3 linked regions of the Mastigocladopsis repens PCC 10914 genome follow. The main gene of each other region encodes a partner of the protein of the gene in region 2 in a complex. Links are inferred from orthologs where the notes say so. Each region holds a gene or a part of one and is shown on either strand. Other genes may lie near its edges. The genes, in order: ndhC, nuoH and MAS10914_RS0122850.

Evidence for each region.
Region 1: the proteins of nuoH (region 2) and ndhC are in contact, whole or in part, in a cryo-EM structure (PDB 6KHJ), measured with the Thermosynechococcus vestitus proteins. The link is inferred for Mastigocladopsis repens PCC 10914 from one-to-one orthologs. Residues at the interface, in WP_126985484.1 of Thermosynechococcus vestitus: Gln8, Lys26, Trp29, Leu30, Pro33, Met34, Met37, Leu38, Leu83, Ile84, Phe85, Lys86, Glu87, Asp88, Val89, Leu90, Pro91, Ala92, Thr100, Ala104, Val107, Ile108, Phe111, Leu112, Tyr114, Ile115, Ile125, Ser126, Leu128, Phe133; in WP_126986108.1 of Thermosynechococcus vestitus: Gly6, Tyr7, Glu8, Tyr9, Phe10, Gly12, Phe13, Leu14, Ile16, Cys17, Ser18, Pro21, Ala24, Leu25, Ala27, Ser28, Leu31, Arg32, Pro33, Ser35, Arg40, Leu41, Thr42, Thr43, Tyr44, Glu45, Ile51, Gly53, Ala54, Trp55.
Region 3: the proteins of nuoH (region 2) and MAS10914_RS0122850 are in contact, whole or in part, in a cryo-EM structure (PDB 6ZJN), measured with the Thermus thermophilus proteins. The link is inferred for Mastigocladopsis repens PCC 10914 from one-to-one orthologs. Residues at the interface, in WP_096411122.1 of Thermus thermophilus: Ala224, Glu225, Gln226, Glu227, Ala295, Trp297, Phe298, Arg299; in WP_223903221.1 of Thermus thermophilus: Pro35, Ser36, Asp139, Gly141, Ala142.

The regions. Positions count from the first base shown.
Region 1 is NZ_JH992901.1:268,628-276,232, reverse strand. Bases 2,849-5,662 are described here. They hold ndhC (photosynthetic/respiratory NAD(P)H-quinone oxidoreductase subunit C), read left to right. Parts: upstream 2,849-3,981; coding sequence 3,982-4,344; downstream 4,345-5,662. Other genes in these bases: MAS10914_RS0103290 (NAD(P)H-quinone oxidoreductase subunit J), read left to right, coding at 5,065-5,589; MAS10914_RS0103295 (NADH dehydrogenase subunit K), read left to right, coding at 4,335-5,072; MAS10914_RS0103305 (rubredoxin), read right to left, coding at 3,383-3,718; MAS10914_RS0103310 (photosynthesis system II assembly factor Ycf48), read right to left, coding at 2,849-3,287. In the rest of the region: MAS10914_RS0103325 (hypothetical protein), read left to right, coding at 1-933; psaI (photosystem I reaction center subunit VIII), read left to right, coding at 1,105-1,251; MAS10914_RS32530 (photosystem II reaction center protein J), read right to left, coding at 1,443-1,562; MAS10914_RS32525 (photosystem II reaction center protein L), read right to left, coding at 1,637-1,756; psbF (cytochrome b559 subunit beta), read right to left, coding at 1,766-1,903; psbE (cytochrome b559 subunit alpha), read right to left, coding at 1,913-2,161; more of MAS10914_RS0103310, read right to left, coding at 2,265-2,848; MAS10914_RS0103280 (CRR6 family NdhI maturation factor), read left to right, coding at 5,858-6,331; MAS10914_RS0103275 (hypothetical protein), read right to left, coding at 6,397-7,164. UniProt on the Escherichia coli protein: NDH-1 shuttles electrons from NADH, via FMN and iron-sulfur (Fe-S) centers, to quinones in the respiratory chain. The immediate electron acceptor for the enzyme in this species is believed to be ubiquinone.
Region 2 is NZ_JH992901.1:5,744,991-5,752,603, reverse strand. The notes cover bases 4,315-7,136. They hold nuoH (NADH-quinone oxidoreductase subunit NuoH), read left to right. Parts: upstream 4,315-5,077; coding sequence 5,078-6,196; downstream 6,197-7,136. Other genes in these bases: MAS10914_RS0127535 (NADH-quinone oxidoreductase subunit J), read left to right, coding at 6,992-7,136; ndhI (NAD(P)H-quinone oxidoreductase subunit I), read left to right, coding at 6,269-6,850; MAS10914_RS36325 (hypothetical protein), read left to right, coding at 4,752-4,877; MAS10914_RS0127550 (citrate synthase), read left to right, coding at 4,315-4,704. Also shown: alr (alanine racemase), read right to left, coding at 1-414; MAS10914_RS0127565 (HNH endonuclease), read left to right, coding at 689-1,186; MAS10914_RS0127560 (DHH family phosphoesterase), read left to right, coding at 1,600-2,880; phosphohistidine phosphatase SixA, read left to right, coding at 2,956-3,453; more of MAS10914_RS0127550, read left to right, coding at 3,568-4,314; more of MAS10914_RS0127535, read left to right, coding at 7,137-7,603. UniProt on the Escherichia coli protein: NDH-1 shuttles electrons from NADH, via FMN and iron-sulfur (Fe-S) centers, to quinones in the respiratory chain. The immediate electron acceptor for the enzyme in this species is believed to be ubiquinone.
Region 3 is NZ_JH992901.1:4,676,950-4,684,624, forward strand. What follows is about bases 4,792-7,675. They hold MAS10914_RS0122850 (NAD(P)H-quinone oxidoreductase subunit H), read right to left. Parts: upstream 6,884-7,675; coding sequence 5,699-6,883; downstream 4,792-5,698. Other genes in these bases: MAS10914_RS0122845 (class I SAM-dependent methyltransferase), read right to left, coding at 4,792-5,582; rsmH (16S rRNA (cytosine(1402)-N(4))-methyltransferase RsmH), read left to right, coding at 7,034-7,675. Also shown: MAS10914_RS0122825 (RES family NAD+ phosphorylase), read right to left, coding at 1-290; MAS10914_RS0122830 (hypothetical protein), read right to left, coding at 497-1,153; MAS10914_RS30855 (NACHT domain-containing protein), read left to right, coding at 1,404-3,191; MAS10914_RS0122840 (NAD(P)-dependent oxidoreductase), read right to left, coding at 3,174-4,046; more of MAS10914_RS0122845, read right to left, coding at 4,368-4,791.

The sequences.
Region 1 (7,605 bases), 5.5 Mb from region 2 along the record:
TTTCATGCACCTGTTGATTCCCAGCAGCATTCAACTGAGATTCTCAATGAAGATGCAGCTCAATCAGTCGCAGAGGATGCACAATCCCAAGACACATCGTTTGTCGAATTAGTTATTCCCCGTACTTCTGAATTAATCACCACAGGTAGCTCCAACATATCCCCCTTAATTAGAAAGTGGATGCATACTCAAGGCTACTCCTTGCCTGAACCTATCAATTTGCAAAACCAGGATTACGATACCTATACAGTCCCCAGCCAAGAACAGATACCTGAAGAGATTAACACGCAGATGCATAGACACGGGGACATAGAGAACATACAGAAGGAGATAGAGGTACAACAAACAGCAGAGGAACCACAAGCAGTAGAGGAAGAAATAACTCCCTTATCACCTCCTCTCCCCCCTCATCGTAGGACATCGTCAGCTTGGTTAGCACAGGAAATTGTCGTAGATGAGACATTCGATGAAGCCGAAGTCGAACCTTTCAAAAACCAATCTTCCAAACAGCAAGAAGAATCAGTATCAGATGTCTCTGTGTGTTTACCTGTAGTTGCAGAAATCACTGAACCGTTATCAGTTCCGCAACTGCATTTGCTACCAGGCGAACTTATCTCTGGAAAATCTATTAGGGTAAGCGTGCAGTTAGCGCAAGTGTATCCTCAGGTGGCTGTGAAGTTATGGGTTGAGGATTGCCAAACTCGCTGGTTGCTGGAAGGTCCGCGCTTGTTAACAAATTTACTACCTAACTCTTGTGGAGGGATGGAAGAGATAACTCACATCAATATTCCTTTTGGCTGTTTAGAAATTCGCTTGGAAGCAATAGCTGTGGACATGGTGACTCAACAGGAAAGCCACAAAGTCACTATCCACCGGAGTGTGGTTCCTCCAGACTTACCGACCTTGCAGCTAGATGAACTTTTAGGTATTTAATCTAGGCGTGTAGGTAAGCATGTGAATTTTGAAATTTTGAATTGAAATATTATCCAACCCTTGACACTCCTATAAATTCTTACTGTGTTAAAAATCTTTAGAATTTAAAAAATTAGGGGAAAATTTGCAGTAAGCTCTTGTTGAATTGTAGTTCGATTTAATAGGAATCTTATGTACACAGCTTCGTTTTTGCCTCCCATCCTCATGTACGCAGCTTCATTTTTGCCTTCCATCCTCGTTCCTGTAACTGGTCTAGTTCTTCCGGCTGTAACATTTGCGTTTATGTTGTTGTACATCGAACGCGACGATATCGGCTAAACTAGTTAACTGACTTAACCATGAATTAAAAATTGACCGCCCCTCTTGTAGAGACGGGCGGCTTTTTTATGCTGATTTCTAATCGATTCTTCAACTGTTGTATTTAGCTACATCTTTATAGCTACTAATTGCTAATTGCTCATTGTCATTAGTACTTAGCAATTAGCAATTGTGTTCGGCTCAAATTACTCTTAAATTGAAGAACCAAGTCCAGCGTAGGCTCCGTAAAAGAAAATACCTACAACGGTAATTACGCCTAACCCTGCGATTGTCGCAACAACCCATAGGGGAATTCTGCCACTTCCAGACACAGTCTCTCCTCCCTTAATAAAAAATTTTCGACGAAAGTTAAAAAATAAACAGCGGTCAATAGCCCTCGTTCCAGTTAGTTAAAGAAATAACTGGAAAACAGAATCCCTAGAACGAAAACTAGTAGCAGTCCTAGGTAAAGAGAAGTCCGGTTAAGTTCAACTGGTTGATTGTTGGGATTGGGGTTTCTTTCCATGATTTTCTCCTAGCGTTGAATAAACTGCATGGAGGCGATCGCGCCTAAAAAGAATATAGTTGGCACAGCTAGGGTGTGAACTGCAAGCCATCTGACTGTAAAAATTGGATACGAAATTGGTTGATTGATATTATTTCCGCTAGTCATGATTTCAAACTACTCTGCCTTAAATTGCTCTACTTGTTGTTTTGCATCAAAACGGTTATTGACAATTGGCAATTCCTGCCGTATTTGTGTGTAATACTCATCAGGGCGAGGTGTACCAAACACATCGTATGCCAAGCCAGTGCTGACAAATAACCAACCCGCTATAAATAGTGCAGGGATGGTGATGCTGTGGATCACCCAGTAACGAACGCTAGTAATAATGTCCGAAAATGGACGTTCTCCAGTAGTACCCGACATTTATATCCCTACCTTCACAAAGATTGTTATTGAGATCATTATCCTACAAAGTTAAGAAAGAGTTACACCTCGTAACTTCTTTCTCATTAATAAGCACAAATACTCAAGACCCCTCTGACTTAGAAGCAGCTGCGATATTGGGATTATATTTCAGTAAAACACCGCGATCGCCAATAACAAACCCCTTTTCTGGGTTGAGAAACACAATCTTGTAAAAATTTGCGGGAACTGCTTCAACCTCACGGTCTTTTTCCCAGGTTTTACCGCCATCCGGACTCCGCAGCAAATTAGCGCTACCGCCACTTACCCAAATTTCCTCGGGCGTGCGATAAGCCAAATCGAGTAAGCCCCAGCTGGTAGAGAGTTCTGGATATTGAGATTCTAGCCACTCTTGGGGGTTAGCTGGGTCAGTAAACTGTACCTGACCACCCCGTGCTAACATCCACATTTGACCATTTTCGGTAAATCCCATATTTTCTACCCGTCGGGAACTATTCCGGTTATGAGGTATCCAAGCATTTAGCCCTGGTTCCCAAATCGAGTAGAAGTTACCCTTTGCAGAAACAGCAACATATTTGCCATCAGCAGAACGTTCTATGTTACGAACCACACCCACGGCTTCTTCCACCTGCGCTTTCCAGTTTTGACCGCCATCTGTGGTTCTGTATATTGCTCCCACATTTGTAGCCATCTCAGCTTTGTTTTGTCCAAGTGCCACAATACTAACAGGACTACCTGGTAGCTTTTCACTCAAGGGAATACGTGACCAAGAACGACCTTTATCAGTGGTATGTAACAGTAGAGAAGGTTCTCCAGCTATCCACCCCTCTTTAAGAGCAAAACTGATAGTGTTAAATCGGTATCTTTGGTCATCCAGTTTTAATTCCAGAGGTTGCCAAGTCTCACCACCGTCTTTTGTTTCCAAAAGAGTAGCATTACTGCCTACTAGGAAACCATGCTGAGGGTCATCAGTAAAGGCAATATCCAGTAGTTTTGCGTCTGTTGGGACGGAAATAACTTCCCAAGGATTGTAGCTGGTTGAGGAGACATGACTACAACCAACACACACTAGGATGACCACGAACAAAGCCAGTATTCGTTGGCAAATTTTCACAATTGAGAGCATCTGTATCTGTTAATTTTTTTTGAATTTGTGAGTTTGTGTATGGGTTTGGTATGAGGTTCGCATTGCCCACCCTACTGTTCTGTTAAGAGCGCGTCTTATTTTAAGCCGTAGAGACTCATAAAAAACAAAAAGGCAACAGCCAAAGCCCCGAAAATCAGAAGATTCTTCTGGGTGGGTGTGAGGGTATTCACACCTAAACCATATTTCAAATTTTCTTGAAAGCCAGATGCTTGACCAGCAGGACCAATGTTCGCAAAAGAAGTCTTTTTGACACCGCAAACTGGACATCGCCAAGTAGAAGATAATTCTGCAAAGGGTGTCCCAGGGACGATATCATGCTTGTCGTCCCCCTTCAGAGGTTCATAAACATAACCGCAGGCACGGCATTCATAGCGGTCTAACGCGGTCGTCTCAACAGCTTGTTCGCTCATGGCTCTTAGCGTTGGTGAGAGGGAAATCTTAAATATACGTTAAAAATTATGACATAAGTGTTAGGTTTTTCTATCTTAAGCAAAAACCAATCAAATCATCTCCAGCTCGGTTTCTCAGGATTCAAAAAAGTCAAAAAGATATAATGTAAAAGAAGGTTAACCTTCGGGTATGTGCGGAGCGCTGGCTTGCCAACGCAGTGGCTCCCCTCCCAAGAGCACTAGTCTGACAAATTTATTAGCACTAAAAGCGGTAGAAATTCATTGTGTTTGTTCTTAGTGGTTACGAGTACCTTCTAGGCTTCTTCATTGTCTGTAGCCTAGTGCCTGCCCTAGCTCTATCAGCGTCCAAGCTCCTGCGACCAAGTGGTCGCAACCCAGAACGGCGCACCACCTACGAATCCGGCATGGAACCCATTGGTGGAGCCTGGATTCAGTTCAATATCCGCTACTACATGTTCGCGCTAGTCTTCGTCATCTTTGATGTAGAGACTGTATTTTTGTATCCTTGGGCGGTTGCCTTCCACCGTCTTGGGCTATTGGCATTTATTGAAGCGCTAGTTTTTATTGCAATTCTTGTCGTTGCCCTAGTGTACGCATGGCGTAAAGGAGCTTTGGAATGGTCTTAGATACTAACATAGAGCAGCAGCAAAAAGAGCGCATCCTCAACCCGATTTCGCGTCCTACAGTAACCCAAGATTTGTCAGAAAACGTCATCCTGACCACGGTTGATGACCTCTACAACTGGGTACGGCTTTCTAGCCTTTGGCCCATGCTGTTTGGTACCGCTTGCTGCTTTATTGAGTTTGCGGCTTTGATTGGTTCCCGATTTGACTTTGACCGCTTTGGTCTGATTCCCCGTTCTAGCCCCCGCCAAGCTGACTTAATTATTACCGCAGGCACAATCACCATGAAGATGGCACCTCAGCTTGTGCGTCTTTATGAGCAAATGCCAGAACCAAAGTACGTAATTGCTATGGGTGCTTGCACGATTACTGGCGGTATGTTCAGCGTGGATTCCCCCACAGCAGTGCGTGGAGTCGATAAACTGATTCCAGTGGACGTTTACTTACCCGGTTGCCCGCCCCGTCCAGAAGCGATTATTGACGCGATTATTAAGCTGCGGAAGAAGATAGCAAATGATTCGATGCAAGAGCGGAATCGGATTACGCAAACCCACCGCTACTACAGCACAACTCACAACCTCAAGCCCGCAGAGCAAATTCTCACGGGTAAGTATTTGCAGACTGAGTCTCGCATTACACCGCCGAAGGAATTGACGGAAGCAATAGGTATGCCAATTCCACCTGCTCTTATGACACAGAGGGTACAAAAGGAGGAAACCAACCGTGGCTGAAGAATCGAAACCAGTACCAGCAGAAGAACAATCACTGGTGAAAGCGGGTGAAGTTTCCCAATGGTTGACAGAAAACGACTTTGCCCATGAGTCTCTAGAACCAGATCATAGAGGTGTAGAAATCATTAAGGTAGAGCCAGATTTTTTGCTCCCAACTTGTACTGCACTGTATGCTTACGGGTTTAATTACCTCCAGTTTCAGTGTGGCATTGACACTGGACCAGGGCAGGAGTTGGCTAGTATGTATCACTTAGTGAAACTCAGTGATAATGCTGACCGTCCCCAGGAAGTACGTCTCAAAGTGTTCCTTCCACGGGAGAACCCCAGAGTGCCTTCAGTGTACTGGATTTGGAAGGCAGCAGACTGGCAAGAACGCGAGTCCTACGATATGTTCGGCATCATCTATGAAGGACATCCAGACCTTAAGCGGATTTTAATGCCAGAAGATTGGGTCGGTTGGCCTTTGCGTAAGGATTACGTGTCCCCTGACTTCTATGAGTTGCAGGACGCTTATTAGAGCGGTTGTACCCTATCCTCAGCCCCTCTTTGTGCTCCAAAGAGCAGGGCTGTTTCAAAGTCATGAGAGGAAATCCAAAATTCCATTTTTTCGTTCTTCATTCGTGAGCAATTCGAGAAAGGGAAATGAAGGATTAAGACTTTCAGATTTTCTTTAATGACAATGAAACTACCCTGCCCTTTCTTAACTGGGAAAGAGGTAAGGGATAAGAAAAGTTTTTTGAGCCAGAAAAGAGTAGTATGAATTGTCGAGGCTATTTTTTGACTCGATGACAATCACCATCTCACTCAATACTGACTGCATTAACAGCTTGGATCTCTCCCCTGTAGTGACAGAGATTGAAAAACTGCTGCAAGAGGGGGCGATCGCATCCCACGAGCAGCAGCTACGTTTTGATATAAACTATGTCTTACAACCAGGCGATCCACGGGAACTCTCAGAAGTCCCAGAAGTGCGGATGTGGTTTATCCGCCTGGATACTCGCTATCCTTGGTTACTATTTTTACTTGATTGGCAAGCAGGGGAATTTGCCCGTTATGCAGCTATGCTTGTACCGCATCAATTCAGCACCAGAGAAGGTATTCAGTACAACCCTGAAGCTTTGGAAATCTTTTTGATGCACAAGCTGTTTGTTTTAAATGACTGGTTACAACAGCAGGGCATTCCTAATAAATCTCGCCTCCAGTCGATGGCGCAACTCCTAGGTTATGAGTTAGATGATGCCTTGTTTGAGATGTTTTAGTGATTAGTCATTAGTAAAATAAGCCACTAATAACTATGACTAATTTTTTAGTCCTTAGCTCAAGGCTACTTAATACGGCATATGAGTTTTAATGCTGTACTAAAAGCATATTCAACTGCTTTCGATTTAGTCGGTAATGCCGCTTGCCAGATGCGATAATCGTTATATTCAAGAATCAAATTTGCCATGTCATGGATTCTAATCTTCCTTAGCACATCGTATTGAGCAGATTCAAAATCTTTCAGGGTGCGACCGTTTTCTAAGACTTCTTGTGCAGCTTTAATAAAGCCATTGAAAACGGATCTCATGTATTCTTTGCCAGCACGTTCTGCAAATATAGTAGATGATTTAAACGCCCTAAATTCTTCTAAGAGAAGATTGGCGATTTTTCTCCCTTCTTGAGTATTCCAACCCGAGGGGAGTTGAACATCCAGATATTCATCTTGAATGTATTGACATTCAATATACTCCTTTATATCTACTGCTACTTGAACTATTTTATAACCCGCAAACAAGGGCTGTAAAGAATTTGCACTTGTATCAATAGATGAGTCTGGGAAAACTTTTTCTTCACCTACTGGACATTCATAGACAAGATATGTCCAAATTCCTGCTGAGTGATCTACATCAATGCTTTGAGCTTGGTAGAAAGTCATTGTTCCATCTTCTTCACACCTAAAACAGGCACTTTCTACATCTCTTGACGTATAGGGATGCATATTTTTGGAAAAGTGCATGAGCGTTCTAAAAATGCCAGTAATATGTTGAGGTTGGCTCTCTACTTGGATGTAACGTTTTCCACTGCTCACAAAGCTATGTACTCGAATCGCCATCTGTCTTTCCTTGTAATATTTCGTCACATTCTTTTTCGATGCACCAACCTGACAGCAAGAGGGAAGTGAAGGAACACATAACATGGCACCTAGATCTACCCGTAAGCTAATTACACCTGATAACATGGCAACAAGCAGTTACCAAGCAGCCGAGAATCCTCAGCTTGCTGCACTGAGGTTACTAATCTTTGTTCTAACGTAAATTTTTAGTTGCACTTAATTAATTTCGTAACAAGACTTTAAACTCCCTCTTGTGTCGATTTTCAAGAGCCATTGTAAGCTTATTTATTAAATAGCTTAGTGTTAACTTCACAAATTAGGCTCAAAGCTTTACTCAAGCTCAACTTCCAACTTATACTCAATTACAAAAGAACGCATCAAATGTATACCAAGTTATACAAAAGAATTCATTCTTTGTAAGAATTTACCTAAAATTTTTAG
Region 2 (7,613 bases):
TTCTAGAGTATCAGCAAATACCAGAGCTTGCTTGGGACTTGTTAGTGTTGGCTGAAGTTTCCAGTGGGCGATCGCATGAATTTGCTCTGGAGTGTGGGTTGCACCTAAAATCAAAATCGGAGCTTTAATTCCGGCTTCTCGCAGTTGAATTGCTTCTGGAACCGTAGCGACTCCCAGCCAACTAGCGCCTGATTCTAACACAGTTTGGGCGACCTTAACTGCTCCATGTCCGTAGGCATCTGCTTTGACCACCGCCATAAGTTGAGTGCGTGATGACAGTATCTTTAAAAGCTGCTTGACGTTGTACGACAACGCTGCTAAGTCAATTTCCACCCAAGCACGTTGGGAGAACCAAGCGTATGTATCACACTGCTGATTGTAGGTAACACCAGAGGTTTGCTCGTGGCTCAACATCTTGACTGACTCCTCTCACACCGCTATCTAAGCTTCTAGGTCATCTACTATTATTCCCATGACTAGAATCTAGAGCTTGATTAATCTGGTAGTTTACCTCTCATCCTAAATCAACACAAGATTATTACGATAAACATGGACAGATGGGAGAATGATTTTTAACTTTTGACTAACTGTGTTTCTAACTGTTGCGAGACGTATAATTTTATTTCATCACCAAAGCTACATCTTTTTGTGTTAATATATGTAAAATTAATAGCTTGAGCGCTTATCAATGGGGAAGGTTTTAGTTCTAAACGCCTCTTACGAACCGCTCAATATCACGAGCTGGCGGCGAGCTGTAGTCCTACTTATTAAAGGCAAAGCTGAGCGAGTAGAATTCAATAATAAGCAACTCTACTCAGACTTTCCGCTTCCGACTGTGATTAGGTTACGCCACTATGTGCGCGTTCCCTATAAAGAGATTCCTCTGACTCGTCGGAACCTACTGCACCGAGACGGTCACACTTGCCAATATTGCGGTTACATGGGAGACGATTTAACTTTGGACCATGTCATACCGCGATCGCGTGGCGGGGGCGATACCTGGGAAAACATTGTTACAGCCTGTGTCCGCTGTAATGTGAAAAAGGGAAATCGCACGCCAAGTGAAGCTCACATGATGTTGCGCCACTATCCGCGCCGACCTTACAGCAGCTTATACTTTGAGGTCAGCAAACATCTTAAAAGTGGTATGCACCAAGAATGGCAAAAATACGTTATTGGACTCTGACAATTTCTGCGTCATTTGAACAAGGCAGGCAGTTGTCAGTTTTTTGCGTTATTGCCTTTGCTTGATGATTATGGCTTATCCTAAGGCTTGTCTTGGGCTTAAATCCTTGAAGCTAATAGAAGAGCCTGCAAAAATGCATACCAGGTTGGAGCAACTTTGCCACTATAGCATATGTCAACGCTAAAACAAGCAGGGTGCTTTCTAAATTTGTAAAAAAATCAGGGGGAGGTGCTAAAGGCGTTTTCCGTGCAAGTTATTAATAATAGATTCTTGACAAAAAATTAGACTGACAGATATAGTGTCAAGTCCTAGTATTTTTGCGAAGATCATCATGTGTGGCTGAAGTATAGAAGTACAAATTGTAGTATCTCTTAACGAAAGAAAGGAGCCTCACACTTATAAAAACGTTTCATATGCACTTTAATTCTTCCCTTACTCAGATAGAGAGTTTGCCGTTGACGAGTGACCTAACTCCAGACGATGGTGAAATAGACAAAGATTCAGTTGAAATTCCACTCACAAGGCACTCAGTTACAGCATTGGCAACTGATGGCAATTCTCTGGGTCAGCGTAACAATTCCTTGGTAAATCAGAAATCAGAAGAGCTACATAATACGTTTCTTGCACATAAACAAGAGCGCCAGTTGGTCATTCTTCAAGATTTTCCTGATCCTGATGCCTTATCATCTGCTTGGGCATACCAGTTAATTGCTCAAGAATACGAGATCAAATGTGACATCATTTATGCTGGTGCTTTAAGCCACCAAGAAAATATTGCTTTAGTAAAACTGACTGGCTTACCCGCCCAGCGATGGACACTACAAACACTCAAAAGCAAGGAGTTATCATCCTACCAAGGTTTCGTCCTCATAGATAACCAGGGAACGACTTCTCAGCTAGTACCTGTAGTGCAACAGGCAGGAATACCACTCGTGGTGGTTGTTGACCATCACAGTTTACAGAGTGATCTCAAATCAGAATTTTTTGATGTCCGTCCCTCTGTACGGGCAACAGCAACGATTTTTACCCAATACCTACAGGCGGGGTTATTGGCTCTAGATAGTAGCAGAAATCAACATATCAAATGCGCCACTGCCTTGATGCACGGTTTGCGATCAGATACTAATAGACTGATGCAAGCACAGGAAGAAGATTTTATGGCAGCAGCGTATCTGAGCAGATTTTATGACGCGCAGTTGCTGAACGCGGTACTACAGGCGAATCGTTCCAAACGAGTCATGGACGTCATAGAGCGATCGCTCAAAAACCGCACCGTACAAAATAACTTTTCCATTGCTGGTGTAGGTTACTTACGCTATGACGACCGCGATGCCATCCCCCAGGCGGCTGATTTTCTGGTGACAGAAGAAAACGTTCACACTGCTGTCGTGTATGGCATTGTTCACGATGAAGATGAAGAACTAGAAGTGGTCATTGGTTCCCTCAGAACGACCAAACTCACCCTTGACCCCGATGAGTTCATCAAAGAAGCCTTTGGACAAGATAGCAGTGGACGCTTTTTCGGCGGAGGACGGACAAGCGCAGGCGGGTTTGAAGTTCCAATGGGATTTTTATCTGGAGGTAATGAAAATTCTGCCTATGCGAAAATGAAATGGGAAGTTTTCGATTCCCAGATTAAGCAGAAGCTTCTGAGATTGGTCAATCCGAGAGATAACCCAATTCAACCAGAGTAGAGTCATCGGTCATTAGTCCTTAGTCCAGAGTTTCCGAAGACAAAGGACAAAGGACCAAGGACAAAGGACAAAATTGTGGAACTTTATTTAATTCGTCATGGTATTGCCGAAGACAAGCAACCAGATGTAAAAAAAGATGAGGAGCGAACGCTCACTAAAGAGGGGCGGCAAAAAACAGAGAAAGTTGCCCAGCAACTGAAAAAGCTGGGTTTGCATTTCGATTTGATTGCTACTAGTTCCTTAGTGCGAGCTCGCCAAACAGCAGAGATCCTCATATCTGCTGGATTGAGTTCTCAGCTAGAAGAATGTAAATACCTTGCCCATGATGGTGCTATTGACAGTTGGGTAGTGGATTGGTTAAAGCCGAGAAATTATTCACCTCAAACCCAACTAGCCTTGGTTGGACATGAACCCGATTTAAGTGCTTGGGCAGAAATTCTCGTATGGGGGCAAGCAAAATCAGGCTTAGTCCTGAAAAAAGCAGGTATGATTGGGGTAAAACTACCAGAAACAGGCTCACCTCTGGGTCGTAGTCAGATATTTTGGTTGACACCACCCAGGTACTTACTTTGACAGTAGTGTAACGTTTTTGCAAGAATGTCTCGGAAAACGATACTGTTATGGCGACCAAAATTTCTGGTAATTTAGCTTGAAAAAATCTTTCACAAAAAAGCAGATGGTGTTGCCATGATGGTGTGCGAATTCAAGCCTGGTTTGGAAGACATTCCCGCTGCCCAATCCAGTATTAGTAATGTTGATGGGCAAAAGGGAATATTGGAATATCGTGGCATCCAAATTGAGGAATTAGCAGAAAAAAGTACATTTCTGGAAACTGCTTATCTTTTAATCTGGGGTGAGTTGCCCACATCGGAAGAACTAGCAGCATTTGAGCATGAAGTTCGCTATCACAGGCGGATAAAATATCGCATTTGCGATATGATGAAGTGCTTTCCTGAAAGTGGTCACCCAATGGATGCCTTGCAAGCCTCTGCCGCTGCATTGGGCTTGTTCTATTCGCGACGTGACTTGGATAACCCTATTTACATTCGGAACGCCGTGGTGCGCCTGATAGCAAAGATTCCGACGATGGTGGCGGCGTTTCAGTTGATGCGAAAAGGGAACGATCCGGTACGCCCCCATGATGATTTGGACTATTGCGCTAACTTTCTGTATATGCTCAAAGAGAAAGAACCTGATCCACTGGCGGCGCGAATTTTCGATATCTGCTTGATACTTCATGCTGAACACACAATGAACGCCTCCACCTTCAGTGCTAGGGTAACAGCGTCCACGCTAACTGACCCATACGCAGTGGTAGCTAGTGCGGTGGGAACGTTGGGAGGACCCCTGCATGGTGGAGCCAACGAAGAAGTGATTCAGATGTTGGAAGAAATTGGTTCTGTGGAAAATGTGCGTCCCTATCTTGAGGATTGCTTGCAACGCAAAGCCAAGATAATGGGCTTTGGTCATCGCGTGTATAAGGTGAAAGACCCACGCGCCACCATTTTACAAAACCTCGCAGAACAATTGTTTGCCAAGTTTGGGCAAGACAAATACTATGACATTGCCCAAGAAATGGAACGAGTGGTAGAGGAAAAACTGGGGCATAAAGGAATTTATCCCAATGTTGACTATTATTCAGGTTTGGTGTATAGGAAATTGGGAATTCCTACAGATTTGTTTACACCAATATTTGCGATCGCCCGTGTTGCCGGTTGGTTAGCCCATTGGAAAGAACAGCTAGAAGAAAACCGGATTTTCCGTCCTTCCCAGGTTTACGACGGGAAGCACGACATTCCTTACATTCCCATTGAGCAGCGATAGAAAAGAGGAGGGGAAGAGGGGAAGAGGGGAAGAGGGGGGATAGGGAGATGGTGACAAGAGTAACTCTTGAGTTACCTCCGCCACCACTCCACCACTCCACCACTCCACCACTCCACCACTCCACCACTCCTCAACTTCCCCAACTCTCAACGACTGGGGGTTTTATTAGCTAATCCCAATCAAGACCATAAGTAGAAATTCAAGTTTTGGCTGAAGGGGCAATTCCCATGCAACGATATACTAAGCATGGGAATTGCAAAAAATCTTAAATTTTGCATGACTTAGGCAGAGATATTAGTGGGTGAATTTACAGTTATTAGCAAGCGTGGATAGTTGTAAATGACTATGAGTCGATGACTTAAAGAGCGGAAACATGAATTCAGGAATTGATCTGCAAGGAACTTTTATTAAATCCCTCATGGATTTAGGACTGCCATCTGATGCTGCCAAAGCGATTTGGATGCCACTGCCGATGATCCTGATGATCATTGGTGCCACAGTGGGGGTGTTGACCTGCGTTTGGCTAGAGCGGAAAATTTCCGCCGCAGCACAGCAGCGGATTGGTCCTGAATACATTGGTCCTTTGGGTTTGCTGGCTCCTGTAGCGGATGGTCTCAAACTCGTTTTTAAAGAAGATGTGGTGCCAGCCAAGGCCGACAGCGTGCTGTTTACCCTCGGTCCAATCATCGTTGTGCTGCCAGTGTTTGTGTCCTATTTGATTGTGCCTTTTGGACAGAATCTAGTGATTACAAACGTTGGGATGGGGGTCTTCTTGTGGATTGCTTTGTCTAGCATTCAGCCCATTGGCTTATTGATGGCTGGTTATGCATCCAATAACAAATACTCCCTCTTGGGAGGTTTGCGGGCAGCAGCGCAGTCAATTAGCTATGAAATTCCTTTGGCACTGGCGGTGCTGGCGATCGCTATGATGTCCAATAGCCTCAGCACCATCGACATCGTGGAACAGCAATCTGGCTACGGCATTCTGGGCTGGAACGTATGGCGTCAACCAGTCGGTTTCATCATCTTTTGGATAGCAGCCCTCGCTGAATGCGAACGACTGCCCTTTGATTTACCGGAAGCAGAAGAGGAACTGGTAGCAGGTTATCAGACTGAATACTCTGGCATGAAATTCGCTCTGTTCTACCTGAGTTCCTACGTTAATCTAGTACTTTCTGCCCTGCTGGTATCAGTTTTGTACCTCGGTGGTTGGGACTTTCCGATTCCCATCAACTTAATAGCTGGCGCTTTGGGAGTCAGCGAAACAAATCCCGTGTTGCAGGTTGTCACTGCCTCCTTGGGAATCACCATGACCTTACTCAAAGCATACTTCCTCATCTTTCTGGCAATCTTGTTGCGCTGGACAGTGCCACGGGTTCGGATTGACCAATTGCTAGATTTAGGATGGAAGTTCTTGCTGCCTGTTGGTTTGGTTAACTTGCTACTAACTGCAGCCCTGAAACTTGCCTTTCCCGTTGCCTTCGGTGGTTAGTCATTAGTCATTAGTAATACTCACGAGACTAATGGCAAAGGACAAAGGACAAAAAAGAGAGAGAGACACGATATGTTGAAGTTCCTCAAGCAAGTTGGTGATTACGCCAAAGAAGCGGTGCAAGCTGGTCGTTACATTGGTCAGGGTCTATCTGTGACCTTCGACCATATGCGGCGGCGTCCTGTCACCGTGCAGTACCCTTACGAGAAACTGATTCCGAGTGAACGGTTTCGCGGTAGGATTCACTTTGAGTTTGATAAGTGCATTGCCTGCGAAGTTTGTGTTCGGGTTTGTCCGATCAACCTGCCCGTCGTGGATTGGGAATTCGACAAGGCAAGCAAAAAGAAAAAGCTCAATCACTATAGCATCGACTTTGGAGTTTGTATCTTCTGCGGTAACTGTGTGGAATACTGTCCAACTAACTGTTTATCGATGACAGAAGATTACGAGCTTTCCACTTACGAACGCCATGAATTGAACTACGACAGCGTGGCGCTTGGTCGTTTGCCTTACAAGGTCACGAACGATCCCATGGTCACGCCGTTACGCGAACTGGTTTATTTACCCAAGGGCGTCATGAACCCCCACGGCTTGCCTGCTGATGCACCTCGCCCAGGGGCGCGTCCAGAAGACCTTGTAGAGCAAGAAAAATAAATGGTAGTGGGTAGTGGTTAGTCGTTAGTGGTGCTACTAACTACTAACTACTAACAAATAAGAAATGTACAGACGCGCCATGGCGAGTCGGCGACTGGCGTCGCGTCTGTACAACTAACAACTGACTGAGGACAAAAAACAGTGAATCTAGCGGAAGGAGTACAGATTGTTTCTTTTGGCATACTGGCAGTGATGTTGATTGGGACAGCACTGGGTGTGGTGCTGTTTGACAACGTCGTCTATTCAGCCTTTATGCTAGGAGGTGTATTTGTCAGCATATCCGGGTTGTACCTGTTGCTAAATGCTGACTTTGTAGCAGCAGCACAGTTGCTCATTTATGTTGGCGCAGTGAACGTGTTGATTTTGTTTGCCATTATGCTGGTAAACAAGAGGGAAGCTTTTGCACCCTTTCCCACGGCTTGGGTACGCAAAGCACTTACAGCTGTAGTCAGTCTAGGATTATTTGCACTTTTGAGTACGATGGTGTTAGTAACTCCTTGGTCACTATCTACTGCTACGCCTCCGGACAACACCATTGTTTTAATTGGTCAACATTTTTTCACTGACTTTTTACTGCCTTTTGAACTAGCTTCCGTTTTGCTGTTGATGGCAATGGTAGGCGCAATCATTTTGGCACGTCGCGAGTATCTGCCCGAACAGGTCATTTCCCCAGAACAACAGCAAGTTTTGACGTTACCAGAACGTCCTAGAGAACTGGTATCGGTAGGCGAATCTAGCCGCAATATTCAGTAATCTCATCTCA
Region 3 (7,675 bases), 1.1 Mb from region 2 along the record:
AGCGCAACGTAGCATATCCGACGTTCTGTATCATCACACGGTTCGCATTTGTGTATGTCATAGTTAGGTGTGGGCGGGTTGCCCCGGTGATGGTCAAAGCGAAAAAGTGGACCCCAAGAACGAAAGGTAAGGGCAGTTGGATTGTATTCGGGACGAAAAATTCTGAAAAGTTTTGTTTTCTTGTCTAAGACATAAAATTGTGGTTCCGTAAACCGAGGAGGCGGAAGCAAGATTTTTACCACCTTTATCACTCCTAAATCTGGATTGACTGACAAAATTTTGACACTCAATGTTTCAATACTCTTGAGCCGTCATAAGACCGAAACTTCAAAGCCCAGTCTAATCCAGAGATTCAAAAGCCGCTCAGGTAATTCCGGAAACCTATTGAGGTCATTCCGGATCTTTTATTTTTCTTAGTGTATTTACGGTTATCTTCTAGGTGTAATTTCGGATATTGTTATCAGTCGTTGAGTTCCCAAAGTGAACCCCCTACCAGCTATATAACTCCTACAGCCCTTGCTTGAGCAATTACGTCATCTTTTTGACCATGCTTCAGCGCTTGTACAGGGGTTAGACCATTTAAAGCTGGGTTGCGTCGGTTTAACCAACTGATTTGCGATAAAGCAGGAACCTTGAGAGCTTTTAAGACATCTGGTAGTCCATCAATAACGCCGTCTGAACCGTGAGGATCGAATTGCCAGCGTGGAAACTTCCAAACACCATTATCTTCAACTGCAACTAAGCTGTTATTTTTCCGTCGATCATGTGGTGTCTGACGACTTTTTGCACCCAGCAGTTTAGCTACTTCAGATGCTGAGAATGAATCTTTGAGTAACTCTTGTCTCCACTCAAAATAATTTTTCAGAGCAGCAAGTTCTAATTCTCTTTGCTCATCTTCACTGATTGGATCGACACCAAGTTTTGCCGCCAAGTCAGTGTTATTGTGAGATGACTTTGGCTTGTCATGGGTCATTTCAAGCTGATCTGCTAAACATTTAATCTCATCTTGCGGTAAACAACTGAGAGCCTTCACAACCTTTGCAATGAGTTGTAGCCGCTGTGGTGTTACAGCTTTTGTTGAACGAGAATATATTGTCGTTGTGACAGGTTTGGTTGAATCTTGGTCTGTGTATGAGAGAGTTATTGCAGTCATAATCCCCTCCTTTGGGGATGGACAAGAACATGTATAAGCTGATTAAGGCTGTTGGACAACTGATAATTTGTCACTGTATTCGCTTCCTGTGTGTAAGAGATGTCCAGAACCTACATCTCTAGAATCACATTTGGCTGAGTGATTTCCGGTAAGTGTTATGATTGATTTATGTATGAGATATGCATGACTTGTGCATTAAGGATAAAAAAATAGCAGATTAAACTATAAAAGTTATTTCTTCTAGGGTATAATGGCAAGACGCTCACTTCAAGCATCTGATCAGGGAATTAAAAAAGCGCAAGCTGCCCTCATTCGTAATTCACTTACACAACAAGCGTTAGCAGAAGAACTAAGTATTAGCCGTCAGCCAGTGAGCAAATTTTTCCAAGGGAAAGCTGTTGACCGCTACATTTTTGTCACAATCTGCGAAAAGTTAGGACTGGAATGGGCTGAGATTGCTAGTTTATGCTCAATTCCAAATGTAGATGATGCAGCAAGTACTTATCAGATAGAGAGTCTGGTGCAGACGGTACGAGAAAAAGTTCATGAGAGTGTTCAGAGGCGTTGTGGCATAATACGCTTGCTTGATAGAGAGCAGCCGATGAGGTTGGACAGCATATACACAGATGTGAATATTTTAGAAAGAGTCACTGGACGCAAACGGCTTTCCATTCCAGAATTGTACGAGGCTTGTGACGAGGAGAACTTTGAGCCTTTTAGCTTGAGCAACATTTCCCAAGAACAAGTCCTAGGACTCGAAGCGGTAGAATGCTACGACAAGCTGATGATTTGGGGAAAACCAGGTTCGGGCAAAACGACATTTTTGAAATGGGTAGCAACGCAATGCAACTCAGGTCAGTTTCTGTGTAATACTGTCCCTATTTTTATCACCTTGAAGGACTTTGCCCAGACTAGCGGACAACCAAGCTTGTTGGACTACATGACAGCACAATTTGAGGAATGTGGAGTTGTTGAACCCCAAGCAGTTCAAACACTGCTGAGTCAGGGGCGAACGATACTTTTACTCGATGGATTGGATGAAGTCAGGCAAGCCGACCTTGATCGAGTGTTGCAGGAAATTCGCGCTGTTGCAACGCGGTTTTTTGCCAATTCTATAGTGATAACCTGTCGGATTGCAGCACAGGAATATACTTTTGAACAGTTCACCGAAGTGGAAGTTGCCGATTTTGATGACGAACAAATTGCTAGCTTTGCCGCCAAATGGTTTCAAGGTCAAGATGCGGTAAAAGCACAACGCTTTGTGCAAAAGCTGCAAGAACATCAACCACTCAAAGAACTAGCGACCAATCCCTTACTGCTAACCCTTTTGTGCCTGGTGTTTGAGGAAAGAGTTGACTTTCCAGCTAATCGTTGTGAGCTTTATCAAGAAGGGCTGGATTTATTACTGAAAAAATGGGATAATAAGCGCGGCATTGAGCGAAATCAGGTTTACAAACAATCCCGGCAGCATAAAGAAGACTTGTTAAGTCAAATTGCTTGGACTACCTTTGAACGTAGCGAGTATTTCTTCAAGCAAAAAGCTATTGAGGCAAGGATTTCCCATCATATCCATACATTACCTGAGGGTAGCACCTTTTTAGAAACACTTCAAGTTGACAGCGAAGATATTTTGAAGTCGATTGAAGTTCAGCATGGTTTACTTGTTGAGCGGGCAAGGGGTATTTACTCCTTTTCCCATATCATCTTTCAGAAATACTTGGCTGCCAAAAAAATTGTTTCTAGTCCACCTCATCATGCTGAAGAAGCTTTGCAAAACCTTGTCCGCCATATGAGTGAGAAGCGCTGGCGAGAAGTCTTTTTACTAGCAGTGGAAATGTTGCCAAACGCAGACAAGCTGTTGCAATTGATGAAACGCCAACTCGACAGTCTTTTGGCAAGCGAGGAAAAGCAGTATGAGGACGCTAAAAAGTTGCTTATCGATTGCCTCAACAGTGATTGTTACATCACTCATCAAGTGCGACAGTCAATTGAGGATACTTTGCTATTGCCCAACAAAGGCTCAAGCACCGTCAGTTGATGAATTAATGGCAGAAAATATTGATGAGTAATCCGCATCAGAAAATGACATTTTCATTGCCATCTCTATAATGTCCCGCACACCCTCAATGCTGCTGAGATTTAAACTCGTCGATTTTGCCTCTGAGATAAACAAATCTACGTCTTTCATCAAGTGTTTTGTCGGAAAGTTGGGATTAGCATAATTGCTCTCCAGCATCCGTTGCAACTTTTTGTCGAAAGTCGGTGCGTAAAGAGCACTCTGGCGCAGAATGTACATGAATAGATCTACGCTAACACCTTGACGTTGGGCAAAACCAACACTCAGGGCAAAAGCTGTTGTCATGGAAGCAATGAGTTGATTTAACGCCAGTTTCAGCGCCGCCGCAGTTCCTACGGGACCTACAAGTAGAGGCTCTGGACTAAAATGTTTGAATAACTCTAGGTGGCGTTGATATTGTTCTTGGTGTGCGCCTACCATCACAATCAGTTTGCCATCTTTGACTTCTGGAATGCTACCCAAAACCGGTGCTTCTAGATACTCTCCACCAGCAGCAACCACTGCATCTGAGATTTCTTTACTTTCTGTGGGAGTAATTGTCCCCATTTGAATGATGCTGCGTCCGGCGACAGATTGCCAAGCTCTATCCGAAAGCAAAACATTGTATATTGCTGCGGCATTACTCAGCATCATGATGGTACAATCAGCAGCACTAATTGCTTGGTAGGAGTGTGTTACGACTTCAGCACCAGCTGCTTTGAGTGGTTCTAATTTTTCTGGGGTGCGGTTATAGGCAATCACCTCTACATTTGCCTCTAACAACCTTTGAGCCATTGGTAGTCCCATTAATCCAGTCCCCAGAAATGCTACCTTCATTTTTCACCTTCCCTTGGTAAGCGCTTGCTTTTCAATCTTTTGATTTTAATTCTTTGAAGAGTAGGTATTGGAGAGTAGGGAGAGTAGAAAGAGTAGAGGGAGAAATGACTCCCTCATCTCCCGTAACTCGTAATTAGCCACCTGCCGCAAATGTCACCATAATCAGCACTGAAAGTAGAATTCCCGGAGTCAGTAGGGTTACTAGCGTTAACAGGTCATGAGGAGTCATAATTATTACTCTCCTGAAGTTATTATTTTTAATGTAATTACTGCTATGGTAGACCAATAATCACTAACATACTGTTAATAGCGCTTAACTTTTCACATTTGCATTTGGATTTGTTCTGGCACACTGAGTCCTTTCAACGGTTGTGCAGCCTCTTCAGTTGTCAGTCCTTTGCTCTGAACTAAGACACCAAACCCACCCAGTCCTAAAGGGTCTAAAAGCTGATGCAGGACATCCCGGCGATGCAGCAACTGTGAGATGGGTTGTTCTGTGTAAGAGAGGGCGGAAATTCGTTCTCCCAACCCTAAAGCCATCAAAAACAACGCTTGCTCCGTAAAACCAACTTTATCTAATCCACACCGCTCACCCCATCGTTCCAAAGCGGTAAAGTCAACATGAGCCGTTATGTCTTGTTCCCCAATATTGATATACGGGTCATTATGGCGCTGATGATGGTAATAACACTGTAGCGTCCCTTGCGATCGCCTTGGGTTGTAATAACGATTGGCAGAGTAACCATAATCAATAGTTAACAGGTATCCACGCTGCAAACGGTTCGCCACCAAACTCAACCAGTCCAAAGCGGCTAAGTTAACCTCGCTACGATAACTATCAGGGTAATCACTGATATTAATTTCCACAAGGTTAAAGTATTCCAAAAGCTTGAGTGTGGATGGCGTATCTGCAATTTCTACAAATGATGGTAGAGGAGTAGGGAGAGTGGGGGGAGATGGGAGGGTTTTTGACTCTTGTTGTGTTGTTACAAAAATCTCCCACAGTTTCCCTTGTTCGAGAACAAATTGATGCACGGGTAAAGCATCCACCAACTCGTTAGAAAAAAAGCAGCCAGTTATAGAGTGACTTGGTATCTCCTCTAAATCACACCAGCGCACAGAAAATTCTTGTAAGCGTTGCTGTTGTTCTTGCCTTAAAACAGGAGATTTTTCAACGATGACATAATCTAGAGCATTCCAAAAATCAGGGGACTGCTGCTGAATATATTTGAGGATATCCAAGGCTAATAGTCCTTGACCTGCTCCCATTTCTACCAAAGAAAATGGGACAGGTCGCTCTAAAATCTCCCACATTTGGACAAATTGCACCGCAAGCAATTCGCCAAAGTCAGCACCAAGGTGGACAGAAGTGAAAAAATCGCCTTGCTTTCCCAAGTTCACCGCCTTGGTGGAGTAGTAACCAAGTTCAGGGTGATATAACACCATGTCCATGAATTCGGCGAAAGTTATTCGCTTTTGGGAACTGGTAGCAATACGGTGTGCAATGACTTCACACAAAGCCGGATTGGAATTCATCATACTGTTGTCAAAGCAATAATGTAGAGACGTAGCATGCTACGTCTCTACGACAAAACCTGGTTTTTTAGCCCTAAGTCTGAATACTGAACCAGTGTTCTAGGAACGGAATTCTATTATCTATCTACAGAACCCATGATGATGTCGATACTACCCAGAATGACGACAATATCCGCCACCTTCACGCCTTTAAGTAAATGAGGCACAATTTGAACGTTATTGAAATCGGCTGCGCGAATCTTCCATCGCCAGGGGAAGACGTTATCATCGCCAATCAAATAAATTCCTAGTTCACCTTTGCCACTTTCTACACGGGAGTAGATTTCACCTTTGGGAATTTTGAAGGTGGGAGCAATTTTCTTGCTGACGTATTGGTAATCAGGTCCATCCCACTCGGATTTTTTCCCTGCTGCTAAACGCTTGGCTTCTAGGTTCTCGTAGGGACCACCGGGAAGTCCTTTGATAGCTTGTCTAATGATTTTTACAGATTCGCGCATTTCCCGCATCCGCACCACATAACGGGCGAAGCAGTCGCCGGCGGTTTCCCAATGCACTTCCCAGTCAAAGTCGTCGTAGCATTCGTAGTGGTCAACTTTCCGCAAGTCCCACTTCACCCCAGAAGAGCGTAACATTGGACCAGAAAGTCCCCAGTTAATGGCTTCTTCGCGCGAAATAGTGCCAATCCCTTCAACACGACGGCGGAAGATGGGGTTGTCAGTCACTAAGCGCTCGTACTCGTCTATTTTAGGTAATAGATAATCGCAAAAGTCCAGGCACTTGTCAACCCAACCATAGGGTAAATCAACCGCTACGCCACCAATACGGAAGTAGTTATGGTTGACCATCCGGTAACCTGTGGCGGCTTCCCACAGATCGTAAATCATTTCCCGTTCACGAAATTGGTAGAAGAAGGGAGTTTGAGCACCGACGTCAGCCAAGAATGGACCAAACCACAGTAAGTGGTTGGCGATGCGGTTCAACTCCAGCATGATGACGCGGATATAGCTGGCGCGTTTGGGGACAGGAATATTTGCTAGTTTTTCTGGTGCGTTAACGGTGACGGCTTCGTTGAACATTCCGGCTGCATAGTCCCACCGACTGACGTAGGGGACGTACATAATGTTGGTGCGGTTCTCCGCAATTTTTTCCATTCCCCGGTGTAAGTAGCCAATTACCGGTTCACAATCAACCACATCCTCGCCATCTAGGGTGACAATCAGTCTCATCACTCCATGCATGGAGGGATGGTGGGGACCCATGTTTAGCACCATTGGTTCGGTGCGGGTTTCTAATCTTGCCATAAAATCAGTGTTCTCCGGTCTTGGAAAATTTTAAAATTGAACCGTACAGCCGCAACAGAGCGCGGAGTTAGCGTTAAGTTGGAGAGAGGTTGGTCGTTGGTGGGTCTTGTTTGATGTTTCGTTTTGTTGCACTTATTCAACTATTATTATATGGAGCGTGAGATGCAGGGAATGGAGGCACAGGAATTTTTTCATGTGCCTGTGTTGAGTCGAGAGGTGATTTCGGGTTTGGCTGTCCGTCCCGGTGGGCATTATTTAGATGCAACGGTAGGTGGTGGCGGTCACAGTCGTTTGATTTTGGAGGCTGCACCGGATACTCGAGTAACGGCAATTGACCAAGATGAGGATGCTTTGGCGGCGGCGCAAAAGGTATTAGGGATGTTTGGGGAGCGTATAAAATTTATCTATAGCAACTTTGCTTCCTACGCGTTTCCTTATAGTCTGTTTGATGGTATAATTGCCGACTTAGGCGTTAGCTCCCACCATTTGGATACGCCAGAACGGGGTTTTAGTTTTCGTCGCGAAGCAAGTTTGGATATGCGGATGGATAGGGGACAACCTCTCACGGCTGCTGATGTGATTAATAGTTGGGATGAAGCTCATTTAGCAGATATTTTCTTTAAATACGGTGAAGAAAGGTTATCGCGGCGGATAGCCAGACGTATTGTCGAACGGCGTCCAATTCATACTACGACGCAATTAGCTGAGGCGATCGCTTCTTGTGTTCCCCCTAAATACCGTTACGGGAGAATTCACCCCGCTACCCGTGTTTTTCAAGCGCTGCGAATTGTC